Regions from separate parts of the Lysinibacillus sp. NPDC097162 genome, predicted to be linked through region 1. Evidence: predicted binding sites of a transcription regulator. Region 1 holds the regulator's gene; the other holds the start of a gene.
What was found. The regulator Rex, encoded in region 1, represses fermentation and respiration genes when NADH is low (regulators of the CRP and FNR family bind a similar motif). The targets are predictions, from matches to a motif close to TTGTGAAATATTTCACAA.
Positions count from the first base shown of each region.

Region 2: a site for Rex is predicted at 2,081-2,098, ahead of ACIQXW_RS22280 (cytochrome ubiquinol oxidase subunit I). Genes of this name have one in related genera too.

Region 1 covers NZ_JBIWDT010000010.1:76,966-80,390, reverse strand. The annotation lists gene ACIQXW_RS23195 (ABC-F family ATP-binding cassette domain-containing protein) at 1-776, opposite strand, end outside; gene ACIQXW_RS23190 (redox-sensing transcriptional repressor Rex) at 1,165-1,800, shown strand; gene ACIQXW_RS23185 (twin-arginine translocase TatA/TatE family subunit) at 1,917-2,132, shown strand; gene tatC (twin-arginine translocase subunit TatC) at 2,153-2,974, shown strand; gene ACIQXW_RS23175 (CPBP family intramembrane glutamic endopeptidase) at 3,012-3,425, opposite strand, start outside.
Region 2 covers NZ_JBIWDT010000008.1:133,683-137,107, forward strand. The annotation lists gene ACIQXW_RS22275 (cytochrome d ubiquinol oxidase subunit II) at 1-486, opposite strand, end outside; gene ACIQXW_RS22280 (cytochrome ubiquinol oxidase subunit I) at 483-1,829, opposite strand; gene ACIQXW_RS22285 (diacylglycerol kinase) at 2,185-3,099, opposite strand; gene ACIQXW_RS22290 (thioredoxin family protein) at 3,278-3,425, opposite strand, start outside.

The DNA.
Region 1 (3,425 bases):
TAGTTTTTCGCCTTTTCGTCTAAATAAGCACTGTAGTTTCCAGTGTATTTCGTAACGCGATGACGAGAAACTTCATAGACGATGGAGACAACTTGGTCTAAGAAGTAACGGTCATGTGAAACGATTAAAATAGCGCCTTCATAGCCTTTTAAATAAGTCTCTAACCAAGATAGCGTTTCAATATCTAAATGGTTTGTAGGCTCATCGAGAATTAATAAATCTGGCTTACTTAATAGAAGCTTTGCAAGAGCTAAACGAGTTCGTTGACCTCCTGACAATGAGCTAATTGCTTTTTCATAATCCTCTGGGTAAAATTGCATACCATGAAGAACAGAACGCGTATCAGATTCGTATTGATAGCCTCCTGCATCTTTAAAATCATGCTGTAATTGGTCATATTCGGACATAACCTTTGCATACATTTCTGGATTTTCGTAAACCGCTGGATCAGCCATTTGTTGCTCAAGGGAGCGCAATGTCTTTTCCTGTCCAAGAAGCGGTTCGAAAATTGTCATCATTTCGTCCCAAATTGATAAAGTTGAGTTTAGACCCGCATGTTGTTCTAAATAGCCAACTTGTACGCCCTTTGGAATAATAATATCGCCAGAATCATATGACAATTGACCAGCGATGATTTTTAGTAAAGTGGATTTACCAGCCCCGTTACGTCCGACTAATGCTACACGATCACGGTGTTGTACTTCTAGTTTGACTCCACTTAAAATTTCATCTGCAATAAAGGATTTATATAGTTGATTGACTTGTAATACAATCATTCTTGACACCTCAATTCTTTCTTAGTGTAAAGGATGACGGAATTGCTTGCAATGTCAGTGCTTTACTTATTCTAAGCTGTCATGTAAGATTGAAACGATTTCTCTTTAGTTAGTGGCGTAAAACACGCCGTTAACTAAAGGGAAATCCTCCACTTTTATAAGTGGGTGATGAATATGATATGCATTGAACTCAGTGTGGGTTGAAACCCGTCTGAATCAAGTTAGCGGCCCAGCGGATGTCATAGATTTTATGAGAAGACTTTCAAGCATGCTCAAAAAATTCTAGATGCATGTACGCTGAAATGTAATTGATTCATATAAGCATGTTTCAAAATGAGTATTCAAATACGCTTAGGTGAATTTGATGTGTTTATAAGGAGGAAAAAGTTTGAAACAAGAAGTAAAAATTCCACAAGCCACAACTAAAAGACTTCCTCTTTACTATCGATTTATCCAAAACTTTGCGCAAGAAGGAATGGAACGTATTTCATCGAAGGAATTGAGCGAGGCGATGAAAATCGATTCTGCAACGATTCGTCGTGATTTTTCTTATTTCGGTGCGCTTGGCAAAAAGGGATATGGCTATGATGTTCAGCATCTATTGAAGTTTTTTAGCCAAACACTTGATCAGCATGAGACAACAAAAGTAGCGTTAATCGGTGTGGGGAACTTAGGGAATGCATTTTTAAAGTATAATTTCCAAAAAAATCATAACACTCATATAGTGGTTGCATTTGACTCAAAGGCACCAAAAGAAGGGAAAATGATAAGCAATATTCCCGTTTATCATCCCGATTTATTAGAAGAAAAGTATGCTGAATATGGAGCAGACCTTGCTATTTTAACAGTATCTTCGCGTTCTGCTCAGAAGATGGCGGATCGATTAGCAGCAATGAATGCAAAGGGCATTTTAAACTTTACGCCAGAGCGTATTACCGTACCAGATACTATGAAATTATTAACGATAGATTTGTCGGTAGAATTACAAGCGCTCATTTATTTAATACGAAATAGCGATAAATAAAGGTATTCACAAATTTGTAAACTGTTACAATTGATGGTGTTTAAACTATTGAAATAAATTCGCCAAACGAAAATATTTAAGTTAAAATGATATATATATAAGAGGAGGTGGCTGCAATGGTTGTGCACTTAAGTGCTTTTACACCAGTTAGCCTAGTTATTATCGGTGTGGTTGCAATTCTAATATTCGGACCAAAGAAATTACCTGAGCTAGGTAAAGCAATGGGTTCTACACTTCGTGAATTTAAAAATGCAACAAAAGGTCTAGCTGATGACGATGACGATACAAAAAAGAAAATAATTGAACATAAAGAAAATGATAACGTTAAGTAAGTTAAGGATGTCTAGTTAATATGAATCCAAGAGAATTAACAGTCGTAGAGCATTTAGAAGAACTAAGAAAACGGCTCTTTATTTGCGCTGTTTTCTTTGTTATTGCACTTATAGTTGGCTTTTATCTAGCCGAACCATTAATTAAACATATTCAATATAGTAAAGAAGCAGAGCAACTAACTTTAAACGCGTTTAAAGTGACTGATCCCCTTGTCGTATATTTGCAAGTGACAGTCATTGTAGCGTTTGTTATAAGTTCCCCGTTGCTTCTTCATCAAATTTGGTTATTTATTACACCAGGTTTACATGAGACAGAACGTAAGGCTACTTTAAAATATATTCCATATTCGTTCTTTCTATTTTTAGCAGGAGCTTCATTTTCTTATTATGTTTTATTCCCATATGTCATGCACTTTATGATGGGCTTATCTGCGAATTTAGATATACAACAAACAATTGGTATTAACGAATATTTCTCATTTTTGTTTCGCCTAGTCATGCCGTTCGGAATCATTTTTCAATTACCTGTTGTGACATTATTTTTAGCACGTTTAGGTATATTAAATCCTGAATTGATGGTGAAATTCAGAAAGTATGCATATTTTGTGTTAATCGTTATTGCGGTATTTCTTGCACCACCAGACTTTATTTCAAACGTTATCGTAGCGATTCCGCTATTTGTAATTTATGAAATTAGTATTATCATTGCACGCAGAGGCTATCGTAAGTTTTTACAAGCCGAGGCATTGCTTTTAGAGGAAGAGCGTAAAGAAGCAGAACGCGAGCAAGTAGAGCGTTTGTTAGCTGAACAACGACGACAAATTGAAGAATTAAATGACTAATAAAAAGAGCTAGATGTTTTCCACATCTAGCTCTTTTTTATTGCATTTTTTGCAGTTCTTCTAAAAATTTTTGCAACGGTTCTGCGTTTAATTGTACAAGTGTAACGAAGCCGTTCAGCATGACATGCGCAATAATTGAAGTCCAAATCCTTTTTGTTTTATGGTATAAGAAAGCAAAGATTAAACCACAAATCGTATATAACAGAATATGTGAAAAATCAAAATGAATTAGCGCAAAGAAAATGGCACTGACTATGGCTGCCACCCAGAAGTTCGTTGTTTGGACAAGCGAGCCGAAAATAACACGACGGAAGACGAATTCCTCTAAAATTGGGCCAAAAACAACTATCGCTAAAATGGCAATTGGAGCACCTTTTGCTATCGCCACAATATCAGCGGTGTTTTGTGAGCCACCCTCGATTCCGAACACAGCCATCTCAATAGCTGCACC
Region 2 (3,425 bases), on a different contig from region 1:
AAATGTACTCGTATATAGTGTCCAATAATTTAATACTGGTTGCCCTTCCACCATATCCACATAGCCGCCACCTGCAATAGCAAATACTACAGATAATGAGGCTGGTATAAGTAAACCTGTTAAGCCATATGTCAGAGAATAACCAACATGTCCACGTGCGCCATACGATTCAAATGCATAGTACGAGCCACGAATCGCAAGTAACACTAATGAAATACTAACCGGCACAAGCAAAATTGTTCCATAGTAAAATGCTGTTTGAGGGAAAAATCCTACAATCCCAACAAAGAAAAACACTAAAAAGACATTCGTTACTTCCCATACAGGCGATAAATATCGTTTAATAATATTCGTTATAATATGGTTTTTCCCAATTAGGAGACTGTAAGCATTGAAAAAGCCTGCACCAAAATCAATGGATGCGACCATCACATAACCAAAAAGGAAAATCCACAATACTGAAATTCCTAATATCTCTAATGTCATATGATGTCACCGCCTTTTTCTATATTCCGATCTTCAATTTCACGCTCAATTGGATTCTTTTTAAACATGCGAATTAATACAACGGTACTACCTACTCCAAGTACCGCATAAACACCTGAGAATAACAGCATCATTAAATCCACATGATCGCTCGTTGTTGCGCCCTCTGGTGTTCGCATAATACCGTATAGTATCCACGGTTGACGTCCAACTTCGGCAAGCCACCAGCCTGATTCAATCGCTATTATTGACAGTGGTGCACCTGCAACAATAATCCATCTAAACAACCGCGAATGAATAAACCGCCAACGACGTAATTTCCCTACTACATAAACTAAAGAAACTAATGCCATGAACATACCGATAAAGACCATCGTATTAAACAGATAGTGAATATAAAGCGGTGGTCGGTCTTCCTCCGCAAATTGGTCTAAGCCTATCACTTCTGCATTTGGATTATTAGCTGCTAGTATACTTAATGCATAAGGTACTTTAATGGCATACTTTACTTCCTCGCCATCTAGCACACCGAATAAAATAAGTGATGCTTTATCTGTTGTTTCAAAATGCCATTCAGCCGCAGCTAATTTTTCTGGTTGGTATTCCGCTAAGTATTTGCCTGAGAAGTCACCTATTATTGCTGCTGAAATTGATGTCACCAGACCAATCTTCATTAATAAAAATAATGATTTTTTATGATAAACATGGTCTGAACCTTTAAGCATACGGTAGCCTGCAATTGCTGCCAACACAAATGCTGATGTCATGTAGGCAGTAACAAGCACATGCGCTACTTTAGTTGGCATAGCTGGGTTAAACATTGCTAAAAATGGTTGAATATTAACGAGCTGACCGTCCACTATGTCAAAGCCTTGTGGTGCGTTCATAAAGGCATTCACGATTGTTATAAAAACTGCAGACATTGATGCACCTAAAGCAACAGGAATTAGAAGGAGCATATGTTTTTTCTGACTATCGAAACGATCCCAAGTGTATAAGTAGATACCTAAGAAAATGGCCTCAAAGAAGAATGCAAAGGTTTCCATAAAGAGTGGTAATGCTATAGTTTGCCCTGCGAGTTGCATAAAATTCGGCCATAGTAAAGATAATTGTAATCCGATAGCTGTACCTGTAACGACCCCTACAGCAACGGTAATGACGAAACCTCGTGCCCAACGTCGTGCCATTAAAATATAATGCTCGTCATTCTTTTTGTATCCAGTCCACTGCGCAATCATAATCATTAACGGCACGCCGACACCAATCGTTGCATAAATGATATGGAACGATAACGTAAGCTCCGTTAATGCACGACTCCAAAAGACTGCTGATTCATTAATCATCTCATTACCCTCCTAACTACCAAATATTCTTCCCAGTATGGAAAGTAGCATGATAATTGCAACACCGAAGCTTAACCAAATAAGCTTTCTTTCCTGTGACTTATACAAATTGCACCACTTCCTTTCCCTTATCCATACCCATATTTTCCACTATTTCAACGAAAAAAACCTTTATAATGGACCGAAACTTCGGCCTATTATAAAGGTTTCAAATTTTGTTCATTTAATATACGCATATTCGCCAAACATTTTTCTTAATTCGTTCACAACCCCAATTTATGAGGGGATTACAAACAAATAAGTGTAAATTTACAAAATTATTTACACTTATTTGTCATTGTTCCATAAGATTAATTTAAATCCGATCTTCCTCCCGAATATCTTCAATCGGTACAAAAATTTCAATATGGCGCTTCAAGTTTTCAAATGTTGCAGGTGCATCTCCACCATATTCGCCATCTAGATTTAAATGCACTTCGTTTTCCGTCGTAACTTTCACAACACTTGCCTTTTTATAAATAACACGATCATCCTTTAAATGTTCGCCTCGTAACGCCATTGCCGCAAGTTGAATAAATTCTGGAAGGCTCACTTTTTTCAATACTAATAATGTAAAGTAACCGTCGTTTATGCTCGCATCTGGTGCAAGCTTTTCAAAGCCGCCAACAGAGTTCGTTAAGCCACATAAAAACATCATTGCATCTCCATCAAATACTTCACCATCATATTCAATACGCATATGTGATGCCTTAATAGATGGAATCATTTCAACCGCTTTTAAATAGTAAGCTAACTGCCCTAGCATTGTTTTCATTTTGCTTGGCACTTCGTACGTTAGCTCAGTAATACGTCCCCCAGCAGCGATATTGATGAAATAGCGTTCTCCATTTAACAATCCAACATCTACTGGTAAGGTATCGCCTTTAATAATAATATCAACGGCTTCATCAATATTTCGTGGAATATGGACGGCACGTGCAAAATCATTCGTTGTCCCCATTGGAATTAAGCCAATCTTCGGACGTTTTTCAAATTGCCCGACACCAGAAACAACCTCATTTAACGTCCCATCCCCACCAACTGCTATGATAATATCAAAACCACGTTCTACTGCGTTTTTTGCTGCTTCTATAGCATCGCCTTCACAAGTCGTTGCGTGACATGATGTCTCATAGCCTGCTACCTCTAGTTTCTCCAATACTTCTGGTAAATGCTTTTTAAACGCTTCTCGCCCAGATGTAGGATTATAAATGATTCTTGCTCGTTTCATAACATACCTTCCTGCTTCATAAGATTCTAATACTTTCAACGAATAAACCATTGAAATGTTGCACTGATGATTTAATGCGAAGTTCTACGCCTTGCAAAACAAATTACACCATATGCTTTCAATACGCCCGTACGAGCGCGTATTGTACGTTACACCTTTGACTAAGCCAATTGCTCCATTATTGTAATGCTGCTGTTACATGTTTTTTGAAATCTTCGTATACATATGTCCAATTTGCTTTGTTCGTAATATTATCTTCACGTATTTCAGTGTAAAGTGCTTTTTGTGCTTCCTCAAAAGTTGGATCTTCTTTGTCTGGTAATGTA